DNA from 2 places in the Microbacterium sp. GCM10027623 genome. Region 1 is predicted to be linked to the other one. Evidence: predicted binding sites of a transcription regulator. Region 1 holds the regulator's gene; the other holds the start of a gene.

Region 1 (6,237 bases):
ACCTGCTCGACCGCACCAAGAAGCCGTTCGCCGACGTCATCCGTGAGGCGAGCGTCAAGGTCGGCGACATCGATCACATCGTGCTGGTCGGCGGATCGACCCGCATGCCGGCGGTCGCCGATCTCGTCAAGGCCGAGACGGGGAAGGAAGCCAACAAGGGCGTCAACCCGGACGAGGTCGTCGCCGTTGGCGCCGCGCTGCAGGCCGGTGTCCTTAAGGGTGAGCGCAAGGACGTGCTGCTCATCGACGTCACCCCGCTGAGCCTCGGCATCGAGACCAAGGGCGGCCGGATGACCAAGCTCATCGAGCGCAACACGGCCATCCCGACCAAGCGCAGTGAGACCTTCACCACCGCCGACGACAACCAGCCGTCGGTCGCGATCCAGGTGTTCCAGGGCGAGCGCGAGTTCACGCGCGACAACAAGCCGCTGGGCACCTTCGAGCTCACCGGAATCGCTCCGGCGCCGCGCGGCATCCCGCAGATCGAGGTCACCTTCGACATCGACGCCAACGGCATCGTGCACGTGTCGGCCAAGGACAAGGGCACCGGCAAGGAGCAGTCGATGACCATCACCGGCGGCTCGTCGCTGTCGAAGGAGGACATCGAGCGCATGGTGCGCGAGGCGGAGGAGAACGCCGCCGACGACAAGAAGCGCGCCGAAGCTCTGGAGCAGCGCAACCAGGCCGAGTCGCTCGCCTACTCGATCGACAAGCTCATCAAGGAGAACGAGGACAAGCTGCCGGAGGACGTCAAGTCCGCGGTGCAGGCCGACGTCGACGCTCTGAAGACGGCACTCGCCGGCGAGGACGACGACGCGGTGAAGACCGCGTTCGACAAGCTGAGCGAATCGCAGGGCAAGCTGGGAGAGGCCATCTACGCCCAGTCCCAGGCGGACACCGCGGCCGGCCCCGCCGATGAGGGCGCCTCGACCGACACCGCGTCCGACGAGGATGTGGTCGACGCCGAGGTCATCGACGACGAGGATGAGAGCAAGTAACCATGACGGACAAGAACTTCGACGAAGTTCCCGAGAACGAGGGGTCGGATGCTGCAGCATCCGGCCCCGCGCCGGATTCGGGAATCATTCCTGAGCAGGACTCCACCGAGGCGGCGGCTGCGGAGGGCTCCGACGAGACCCCGGCCGAGGCCGACGACGAACTGACGATCGACGACATCCTGAACGCCGTGCAGACCGAGGAGGCCTCCTCGGAGGACGGCTCGGATGCCGGGATCCAGGATGCCGAGCACGCCCTGCTCACCGATCTCAAGCGGCTGACCGCCGAGTACGCCAACTACCGTCGGCGCACCGAGGAGCAGCGGCACGTCGAGGTCGCGCGTGCCAAGGGCGAGGCGGCCAAGGGCCTGCTGCCCGTACTCGACGACCTGGACCGGGCCCAGCAGCACGGCGACCTCGTCGAGGGCTCGGCCTTCTTCGTCATCGCCGAGAAGGTGCGTGCCGTGGTCGAGCGCCTCGGCGTCGTCGCGTACGGCGCGGAGGGCGACGAGTTCGATCCCCAGCACCACGAGGCGATCTTCCAGCAGCCCGTCCCGGGCGCGACCTCCTCGACCATCCTCGAGGTGATCGAGGTCGGCTACCGGCTGGGTGATGTCGAACTGCGTCCGGCGAAGGTCGTCGTCGCCGTCCCCGCTGACCCTTCGGCAGGCTCAGGGCCCTCAACAGGCTCAGGGACCGACTAGGCAGGTGATCGGTGGCTAGTCAGGACTGGTTCGACAAGGACTTCTACAAGACGCTCGGCGTCTCGAAGGACATCTCCGACGCGGAGCTGAAGAAGGCGTACCGCAAGCTCGCCCGCAAGTATCACCCCGACTCCAATCAGGGCGATGCCAAGGCCGAGGCGAAGTTCAAGGAGATCAGCGAGGCGTACAGCGTGCTCAGCGACGCCGAGCAGCGCCGCGAGTACGACGAGATCCGCGCGATGGGCTCGGGAGCGCGCTTCACCGCGCCCGGCGGCAGCGCGGGCGGCTTCGAGGACGTGTTCAACCGGTTCGGGCAGGGCGGTCGCCAGGCTGACTTCGACGACATCTTCTCGATGTTCAACCAGGGCGGCGGCTCGTTCGGCTCCGGTCGGTTCGGGCAGACCTCAGGCGGCTACCGTGGCTTCGGCGGCCCTCAGAAGGGCGCCGATGTCACGGCCCGCACGACGATCGATTTCGTCACTGCCGCCCAGGGAGAGACGATCACCCTGCAGGCCGAGGACGGCAAGCCGTTCAAGGTCAAGCTGCCGGCCGGCGTCGCGGACGGTCAGAAGATTCGCCTGCGCGGACGCGGCCGCCCCTCCCCGGACGGCGGGGAGCCTGGCGACATCGTCGTGCAGGTGAAGGTGCGTCCGCATCCGGTGTTCAGCCGGGAAGGGCTGAACCTGCGTCTGACCGTGCCCGTCACCTTCACGGAGGCGACGCTCGGCGCGACGATCGAGGTGCCGACGCTGGGCGGCGACACTGTCAAGCTGCGGGTCGCACCGGGCACCCCGTCCGGCCGGGTGCTGCGGGTGAAGGGTCGCGGGATCAGCTCGTCCAAGGGCACAGGCGACCTGCTCGCCGAGCTGCAGGTGGTCGTGCCATCGCACCTGGATGACGCGGCACGCGAAGCGCTGCTCGCCTTCCAGGCGGTGGAGCCGAAGGAGAACCCGCGCGGCGAGATGATGGCGAAGGCCCGAGGATAGTCCGATGGACGCCGAATCCCCCGTCTTCTCGATCGCCGTCGCGGCAGAGCTGGCCGGCATGCACCCGCAGACGCTGCGGCAGTACGACCGCATCGGACTGGTCGTGCCCGGCCGCACGCGCGGCGGTTCGCGGCGCTACTCGATGCACGACATCGAGCAGCTCCGCGAGGTCGCACAGCTCTCCAGTGAGGGCGTCAGCCTGCCGGCCATCGCCCGGCTGCTGGACATGGAGGACGAGGTGCGGATGCTGCGCCATCGGGTCACCGAACTCGAGCGCGAACTGCGCCACGAGCGTGAGAACCGGCCGGGGGTGCGCGTGTTCGCGGCCGGCCCCACCGGCCAGGTCTTCACGGTCGGATCCGGCCGCCGCATCCGCCGCTCCACCGAAGTGGTGCTGTGGCACCCGCGCTCCGCGGGACCGGCCCCACCGGCCGAGGACGACGACTGAGCGACTCTTCGCAGGCGACGCTGCACCGGGTCAGCTCGCGACGGCCTCGACAGCCTCGACGGTCTGCGGCAGCGTTTCGGACTTCTCCCACGGACCGGGGACCGGGAACATGCGCTCCAGGGCGTCGTGCAGGGCCCGGGCACGCAGGTGCTCGGGCACGTCGGTCTCCGAGCCGTCATTGAAGCACAGCATGTCGACGTCGCCGCGGGCGGCCAGCCGGTCGATCCGCTGCAGAGCGCCCGCGGTGGTGGTGTGCACGTATCGCACCCGGGGTTCGGTGGTCGGCGCTGCGCGCCCGGTGAGCATGGCGTAGTAGTGGTACAGGCTGTTGGTGACCGAGATGTCCGTCATCGACCGGAACGTCGCCGCCGCGGTGCGGGCGAACTCCTCCGGGAACGTCTCCTCCAGCTCGAACAAGATGCTGCGACGCAGGGGTGTGGCGCAGTGTGCGAGGTCGCGCAGGATCGTGCGCCCGAAGTGCTCGCGCAGCAGAGCCCGGTTCACCCGCAGCCCGTTGTCGTGCCCGCTGCGGTGCGCCTCGGGTGCGCCGACGCCGATGCGCACCTCGCTCTCGACGAAGCGAGTGTGCCCGGCGGGGCTGAAGAACATCTCCGGATCGACGCTCCGACCGAAGAACATGTCATCGTTGGAGTACAGGAAATGCTCGGACAGGCCCGGGATGCGGTGCAGCTGCGACTCCACCGCGTGCGAGTTGTACGTGGGAAGCACGCTCGGGTCGGCGAAGAACTCCTCGCCGCGCACGACCGTCACCCTGGGATGCTGGCCCAGCCAGCTCGGCACGGGAGAGTCCGTCGCGATGAAGATGTGCCTGATCCAGGGGGCGTACATGTGCACGCTGCGCAACGCATAGCGCAGCTCATCCACGTGGCGGTAGCGGGCCGCGCTGTCGTCGCCCTCGCCGACGACATGGGTCCTGAGTCGAGCGGCCTGCTCCCTCTGGAACTGGGCCGATGAGCCGTCGACCCAGGAGAAGACGATGTCCACCGGCTCGAGGAACTCTTCCGGGTGCGGGTCGAACATGCCCTCGATCGTGCGCCAGCGACGGCCGTACTTCTCGACCTCGTCGAACGTCACATCCGCTGCCGGTGTCACGCGCCGCATGAGGAGGTTGTCATCGGGCGCCTCGACGAATTCCGTGCCGAAGCGCCAGAACTCCACGCGGGGCGCGTGTCGGCCGTCGTGGGGGAGCGCGCGCGTCGGTGTGATGCGGGGCCGGAAGATGCGCACCGCCCTGGGCGCGCCGCCGGCGAGCGCGGCGTCCTCGAGCGGGACGACAGCGGTGCCCTTCGTCTTGACGTAGAACGGGTCTGCCGGGAGGTGCTCGCGCAGGGTCCGGAAGATCTCCTCCCGCTGGTCGATGTCCACCACGAGGGCCGGTGTGGACCGGTCACGGCGGATGAGAAGCAGCGGGATGCCGCCGGCTTCCAGTGCCTCCGCGATGGCGAGCAGATCGTCCAGGCGTGCGTCGGCGGGCGTGACGTCGTGGTGCTCCATGTGCAGCAGCCCGCGTTCGAGCACGAGGTCGTGCCTCCACGAGATGGCGCGGCGCGGGGTTCCCGGCAAGGCGGAAAGTGCCGTCATGTATTCGGTTCTCCTTCACGTACGACTGAGTCGCCGGCGTCGGGTTCTTCAGCGGGTCGCTGAAGAGCCTGTGGCGGTCGTCGACTGCCGGCCGACTCAGAGAGCGGTGTCGAGGGCGCCGGCCCGCTTCGGCCGGATGCGATGGGTCGATCCGGCGGAGATGCGGAATGCGGCTGCGCGCTGTAGCAGAAGCGCGTCGATACAGGATACCGCGCACAGATGTGGGAACGCCGTGCGTCAGACCTCTCACAGATGCTGCCCCTGACCGGTCTTAACCGATGAGGGTGGGTGCCGGCCTGCGGCCGGGCCCACCGCAGGCCGACCGATCAGGAGGCGACATGAAGGCTCTCACGACATCCGCAGGGGTTCAGGACCACGGCGGGCGGGCGACGCCGCTGTGGGAGGCCGTCTGGGAATGGGTGGCCCGACCGAGCCACTACGCAGGAGTCCGCCGGCTGCGAACGCTTGCCCAGGCGCAGGATCAGGCCGCGCTCGTGGCCGCGCTGCATCCAGACGTGACCGTGGCTGTGACCACGACGCAGGACGGGCAGGAGAGCACCGTCGTGGCGCGCGGGCCGCGCGACGCCGCCCCCGTGCTCCTGTACGGGTTCCGGGGCGGCCACGGAGTCCAGGTCGCAGAGCGCACCGTGAACGGCCAGGCGGGCCTGGCGATGACCAGAGGCGACGAGCTCACGGCGCTGATCACCGTGGATTTCACGGGACGCCTGGTCAGTCTCGTCTGGGTGCGGATGCGTCCGGACCACGCGCACCGCGGGCGCTCCTATTGGTGTGCAGCGTCCTGATAGGCCGCGGGTGGGGCCGCAGCCGGGTGCCGGGCCGCGGTCAGATGCCCAGCACGGCCTTGGCGATCAGGAAGTAGATGATCAGCCCGGTGGCATCGACGAAGGTCGTGATGAACGGGTTGGAGAACACCGCCGGGTCGACCCGGATGGCGCGGGCGGCGAGCGGCATGATCCCGCCGATGGAGGCGGCCACCGTGCATACGGCCAGGAGTGTGAGCCCGATGACCAGACCGATGTGCCACTCGTAGATCAGGCCGGTCAGCACGAAGCCCAGCGTGCCGAGCAGGAGCCCGAGGAAGAACCCCACCCGGATCTCCCGCGAGAGCACGCGGAACAGGTCGCGCGGAGTCACCTCGCCGAGCGCGAGGGACCGGGTGACCGTGGTCGCCGCCTGGTTGCCGGTGTTGCCGCCGGTGCCGATCAGCAGCGGCACGAACAGCGCGAGCACGGTCAGCTGGGCGAGCGTCGTCTCGAACGCGTCGAGCACCTGCACCGTCAGCGTCGCGCCGACCGCCAGCACCAGCAGCCACACCACGCGAGAGCGCACCAGGCGCCGGATGGGCGTGGACAGGTAGGAGCGGCGCAGCGGCTCCACGCCACCCTGCCGGGCGGCATCCTCGCTCTCCTCCTGCTTGAGGATGCGCGCGGCGTCGTCGATGGTGAGGATGCCGACCAGGCGATGCTCGCTGTCGACGATCG
Region 2 (6,237 bases), on a different contig from region 1:
GAAGCCGGCGGAGGAATCGCTGGTCGGTCTGGTATCACTCGTTCCCCAGGTGGCAGATGCCGTGCGCATCCCCGTCATCGCCGCCGGCGGCATCGCCGACCGACGCGGTGTCGCGGCGGCGTTCGCGCTCGGAGCGGATGGCGTGCAGGTGGGCACGTCCTTCCTCGCGACGAAGGAGTCCGCCGCGAACGAGGCCCACCGCAGGGCGATCCGATCGACGGCGGCGGATGCCGGCGTCCTCACCCGCGCGATGAGTGGCCGCCTCGCCCGCGGAGCGCGCAATCGCGCCGTCGCCGCGATCGAGGCATCCGGAGCGATCGCGCCGTTCCCCGTGCAGAACTGGCTGACCGGGCGGTTCCGCGCGGCGGCGGCGCAGCGCGGTGTCGGGGATCTGCAGTCGCTCTGGCTGGGACAGTCCGCGCCGCTCGCGCAGTGGGATGCGGCCGCCGACGCGTTCGCCGAACTGCTGGCCGGGGTGCCCGCGGTCGACTGACCGCTAGAGGATGACGGTGGAGCGTCCGTGCACGATCACGCGGTCCTCGGTGTGCCACTTCACGGCACGCGCCAGCACGAACCGCTCGACGTCGGCGCCGCGGCGCTGCAGCTCGGCGGCGGACTCCGCGTGGGTCACGCGCGTGACGTCCTGCTCGATGATCGGGCCCTCATCGAGGTCGGCCGTCGCGTAGTGCGCGGTGGCCCCGATCAGTTTCACGCCGCGGTCCTTCGCCCGCGCGTACGGGTTGGCTCCGATGAACGCCGGGAGGAAGGAGTGATGGATATTGATCACCGGCGCTCCGATGCGCTCGATGAAGTCATCGGTGAGAATCTGCATGTAGCGGGCGAGCACCACCAGGTCGACGTTGCCCTGCAGCAGTTCCAGCTGGCGGGCCTCCATCTCGGCCTTGGCATCGGGGCCCTCCCCGCGCGGCACGTGCACGAACGGCACTCCGAAGGAGCGCACGGCGGCTGCGAGGTCGGGATGGTTGGAGACGACCATGGTCACGTCGATGTCGAGCTCGCCGCGCTGCATGCGCCACAGCAGCTCCATCAGGCAGTGGTCGTACTTCGACACGAAGATCGCCACGCGTTTGCGAGCGGCGGTGTCATGCAGCGACCACTCCATCGCGAAGCGCTCCGCGACCTCCGCCAAAGAGGCCTCCAGAGCCGGCCGCTTTGCGGCGAGCCCGTCCAAGTGGAGCACCGTGCGCTGGAAGAAGCGACCGCCGACCTCGTCGGTGGAGTGCTGGTCGAGGGAGATGATGTTCGCGCCGTGCCACGCCAGGACCCCCGCGACGGCCGCGACGATGCCGGGCTGGTCATCGCAGGCGATGAGAAGACGTGCGGTGTCGGTCTGCGGCATGGATGCTCCTGGGTTGGGCGTTCCCTCGATTCTGCCCGCATCCGCCCGGGGAGACGAATCGTTACCCTGGAGACATGGTCACGACCGTCTCGCTGCTGGCCGATGCGCGCCGTCGACTGGCCGGCGTTCCGCCAGAGGCGCTGGGACTGCTGCGCTCGTCGCGCTGGCGGGCGGATCGGATCGTGCCCGCCGGAGTGGCCTGGCATCTGGGAGTGCTCCTGCTCACGGACGATGCGGTGCTGGAGACCGGCGAGATCCTGCGGGCCGCCGAGGAGGTGCGCCGCGGGTACCCGGCGGATTCCGCACGAGCCCGCGCCGAGCGGCGTGCTCAGGCCCGGCGCGGCGGGTTCGCGGAGGGCGAGCTCGTGCACGTCGGCTGGCGGCAGCTCGACGCCGACGCAGTCGATGCGGGAGTGGCATCGGGCGCGCTCGCGCTGATCGACGGCGAGCCGGGCGTGCGCTGGTCGCCGAGCGGCGGCATCATCCCCCTGCGTGGATACCTCGACGAGAAGATCGCCCTGCTGCGGGACTGATGCGCTGCGCTGACGGGAACAGGCGACGAAGCCGGACTCAGGACAGCAGGCCGGGGAACCTGCCGAGCAGATCCGCGCCGTCGACGGATGCGGAGAGAACCATCTCCTCGGTGGCGGCGTACTCGCCCGCGTCGAAGTAGCCGGACGCCCGATAGACCGCCATGCGGTCGGCGAAGTCCTGCGGTGATGCCTCCGGGTGGAACTGCGTGGCGTACAGCCGCTCGCCCGCACGGTACGCCTGAACCGGGCATGCCTCGTTCGTGGCCAGCAGCACGGCACCGGGCGGTGTCGACGCGGCGGACTCCTTGTGAGCGGTGAACACCGACATCTCCGCTCCGTTCGGCCCGAACAGAGCATCGGTCATCCCCGCCGCGGTGAGCCGGATGCGCGCCGCCTGCACGCGCTCGGGGTGCTCCATCGTCACCTGCCCACCCAGCATCCGTGTCACCACGCCGATGCCGTAGCAGGTGAACAGGGCTGCCGCCCGGCCCTCCATCGCGCGAGCGGCTATCCGCTCGAGGTCGTGCTCGACGGCGCGCTGCTCCTCGGACTTGTCGGGATCCGTGACGTTGAACGGCGAACCGCCGATCGCGAAGCCCTCGTACTGCTCCCATTCGACCGTCTCCAGCGACGCGTGCAGCAGGTCGAGTCGATCCAGGTGCCGGATGCCGAGATCGCGGGCGAACGAGCGGTGCTCGGCGTCCGCCGCACTGCGCTCCGGCCGCACGCAGACGTAGAGCACCGAGGACATGCGACGAGTCTATTCGGCCGGTTTGACGAGCACAGGGAATACCCGTCATCATGTGACGTTGAAGTTGATAGAAGTGCACTCAAGTCTGAGAGGAAGCGAAATGCCCAACGACTTCAACCAGGTGGGTCCGGGCTCGTTCGACGAGTTCCTGGCCCGCTATCTCGCGGGTGAGCAGGCGCGGCAGGGTCGGTCGATCGATCTCAGCCGGTTCCTCACCGCGCGCACCCAGCAGATCCTGCAGAGCGCGGGCCGCTTCGCGCTCGAGCGCGGTCAGACGGAGCTCGACGCGCTGCACATCCTGCGGACGATCGTCGAGGACGACAACGTCTCCGCCGCCATCGAACGCATCGGCGCCGCCCCGGACGCGATCGTCGCGGCCGTCGAGGCCCGGCTGCCGCAGAACCGCGGCGTCGCCGACGTGAATGCTGCCACATTGACTCCCAGCGCATCGCGCGCGCTGTTCCACGCCTACCAGGTCGCCCGGTCGTCGGGCTCGACCTATATCGACCCCGACCACCTGTTCTTCGCGCTCGTGCTGGGTCAGGACGTGCCGGCCGGACAGATCCTCGCGCGCGCCGGCGTCACCGCCGAAGCGCTCACGCAGGGCCTGCGCGAACCGGTCCCGGCGGGCGCCGCCGCGCAGGAGGCCGCGCCCACCGCATCCGAGACCCCCCTGCTCGACCAGTACGGCCTCGACCTCACCGCCCGCGCCCGCGCCCGCGAGCTCGACCCGGTGATCGGCCGGTCCGACGAGATCGAGCAGACGATCGAGATCCTCAGCCGCCGCACCAAGAACAACCCGGTGCTGATCGGTGAGGCCGGTGTCGGCAAGACGGCGATCGTGGAGGGGCTGGCCCGCGCGATCGTCGACGACACCGTGCCGGCTCAGTTGAAGGACCGGCGCGTGATCGCACTCGACCTGCCCGCCATGCTCTCCGGTGCGCGCTACCGGGGCGACTTCGAGGAGCGCCTGACCAAGACCATGGACGAGATCGCCGCCCACAAGGGCGAGATCATCGTCTTCATCGACGAGGTGCACACGGTGGTCGGTGCCGGTGGTTCGGGCGACAGCGGCGGCATGGACGCCGGCAATATCCTCAAGCCGCGTCTGGCTCGCGGCGAACTGCACCTGGTCGGCGCGACGACGCTGAACGAGTACCGCCGCATCGAGAAGGACCCGGCGCTCGAGCGCCGCTTCCAGCCGGTCAAGGTCGGTGAGCCGTCCATCGAGGACGCCGTGCGCATTCTCGGTGGCCTGAAGCCCGCATACGAGGAGCACCACGCGATCACCTACACCGACGCGGCGATCCGCAGCGCGGTGGAGCTGAGCGCGCGCTACCTTCCGGACCGGGTGCTGCCAGACAAGGCGATCGACCTGATCGATCAGGCCGGTGCCCGGCTGCGCCTGCGGCTGGGGCTCGTCACCGACATCGAGGCGCTGGCTGAGCAGCTCGCCGACCTGGAGATGCAGAAGGACGCCGCCGTCAGTGCCGAGCACTACGAGGAGGCCTCGCGCATCCGTGATGAGATCACGCGGGTTCAGGCTCGGATCGATGAGGTGGACGTGCCGTCATCGACGAGCGCGGCCGCCGTGGTCGACGAGCCCCAGATCGCCGCGGTGATCTCCCGCGCCACCGGCATCCCGGTCAGCCGTCTCACTGAGAGCGAGCGCGAGCGGCTCGGTGAGCTGGAGGCCGACCTCCACGCTCGCGTGATCGGGCAGGACGACGCCGTGGCCGCCGTGGCACGCTCCGTGCGCCGCAGCCGCACCGGCATGGGTGACGCGAACCGTCCCGTGGGCTCGTTCCTGTTCCTCGGACCCACCGGCGTGGGGAAGACCGAACTCGCCAAGGCGCTCGCCGACCGCCTGTTCGACGATGAGACCGCCGTGATCCGCTTCGACATGAGTGAGTTCGGCGAGCGGCACACCGTGTCACGTCTGGTCGGTGCCCCTCCCGGATACGTCGGCTACGACGAGGCCGGCCAGCTCACCGAGCGCGTGCGTCGCAACCCGTATTCGATCGTGCTGTTCGACGAGATCGAGAAGGCGCACCCCGACGTGTTCAACCTGCTGCTGCAGGTGCTCGACGACGGACGCCTGACCGACGGTCAGGGGCGCACGGTCGACTTCCGCAACACGGTGATCGTGATGACCTCGAACATCGGTTCGGAGTTCCTCGCGTCGCGGTCCGGTGCGCTCGGCTTCGTGTCCTCGCAGGACGCCTCGGGCTTCGCCTCGCAGGAGGACCTGCGGGCCCGCGTGATGGGCAAGCTGCGCGAGGCCATGCGGCCGGAGTTCCTGAACCGGATCGATGAGATCGTCATCTTCCAGAAGCTCAGTCAGGCGGAGCTCGGCCAGATCGTGCGCCTCATGCTGCAGGCGACGACGAAGCGGCTGGCGGGTCGTGAGATCGGCTTCGAGGTGACAGAGGCCGCGGTCGCCTGGCTCGGCGAGCACGGCTACGAGCCGGAATACGGTGCCCGTCCGCTGCGTCGGCTCATCCAGCGTGAGGTGGACGACCGCATCGCGGACCTGCTCGTCTCGGGTGCGCTGACCGACGGCGGTGCGGTACGAGTGGACGTGGTGGACGACGGCATCCGTGTCGACGCCCGCGTCCAGCTGGCATCCGCCGCCTGACCCCACAGCCCGTCCACATGGCGTCATGTGCCTGACGGCACGCGTGCGAGCAGCACGGTGCGCCATGTGGACGGGCGTTCAGCGCGACGAGTTGGCGGTTCGGCCGCGCACGATGCCCACGAACATTTCCACGTCGGAGGTGGTCGCCTCGATCGGCCACGCCAATGCGACCGTGGAGGTGCGCCCGCCCAGCAGCGGCCGGAAGTCGGCATCCTTGCGGTGGTGCAGACGGGCCAGCGACATCGGAACGACCAGGATTCCCGCTCCCGACGCGGCGGTCTGCACGGCGTCCTCGGTGGTGGGGATCGTCGGAAAGCTCGGCGCGAGCGTGGGCAGATCCAACGGACCCAGCACATCGTCACCGGGGGTGATCAGCACCTGACCGACCAGATCGTCGACGGTGAGGCCGTCGGTCGCCATCAGGAACGAGTCAGCCGGTGCCACCACCACGGGCACCTCGTCGTAGAGCGGGATCACATGCAGATCCTTCGCGCGATCGATCGGCAGGCGGACGAGGGCAAGATCGAGGTCGTCGATTCGCTCGCGCTGGTCGGCGAACGAGATCGGGACGAGTTCCAGCTCGACATGCGGCATCCGCTGCTTCCAGGCATCGATCCATCTGCCCGGAGTCGTGCCGGGGACCAGACCGAGACGCAGCGTGCGGGCCTCCTCCGGAGCAGTGGAGGCCGCCGGCGTCGACGCGAGCGCCGGTTTCTTCTGCGCCGCTTTGCGGGGCGCGGCCCTCTTCTGCGCCTTCTGCGCGGCTGCACCGGGTCGCGGTTGTGCGGGGCGTCGCCGGTCATTCCTCATCGCCTCAGCGTAATGGCGACCGGGTCTCGGGACGTCCCTTCTCCTCCTGTCGGGGGTCGGGGGGCGCGGTCAGCCTGCCGAGCGGATGGCCACGCAGCACTGACCGGCGTGCGGTTCGCCGTAGGCGCGCAGATCGGTGCAGTCC

What was found. The regulator HspR, encoded in region 1, represses chaperone genes until heat shock. The targets are predictions, from matches to a motif close to AAGTTGAGTCNNNNNGACTCAACTT.
Region 2: the regulator HspR is predicted to act here: its motif matches at 2,706-2,730, upstream of ACFQY2_RS07565 (ATP-dependent Clp protease ATP-binding subunit).

Annotation. Positions count from the first base shown of each region.
Region 1 is NZ_JBHTHE010000001.1:412,397-418,633, reverse strand. It holds gene dnaK (molecular chaperone DnaK) at 1-998, shown strand, start outside; gene ACFQY2_RS01870 (nucleotide exchange factor GrpE) at 1,001-1,699, shown strand; gene ACFQY2_RS01865 (DnaJ C-terminal domain-containing protein) at 1,711-2,685, shown strand; gene ACFQY2_RS01860 (heat shock protein transcriptional repressor HspR) at 2,690-3,133, shown strand; gene ACFQY2_RS01855 (stealth conserved region 3 domain-containing protein) at 3,164-4,735, opposite strand; gene ACFQY2_RS01850 (hypothetical protein) at 5,074-5,538, shown strand; gene mgtE (magnesium transporter) at 5,579-6,237, opposite strand, start outside.
Region 2 is NZ_JBHTHE010000002.1:65,799-72,035, forward strand. It holds gene ACFQY2_RS07545 (NAD(P)H-dependent flavin oxidoreductase) at 1-493, shown strand, start outside; gene purU (formyltetrahydrofolate deformylase) at 497-1,360, opposite strand; gene ACFQY2_RS07555 (glutaminase) at 1,435-1,893, shown strand; gene ACFQY2_RS07560 (GMP synthase) at 1,931-2,644, opposite strand; gene ACFQY2_RS07565 (ATP-dependent Clp protease ATP-binding subunit) at 2,745-5,282, shown strand; gene ACFQY2_RS07570 (LysR substrate-binding domain-containing protein) at 5,361-6,092, opposite strand; gene ACFQY2_RS07575 (helix-turn-helix transcriptional regulator) at 6,162-6,237, opposite strand, start outside.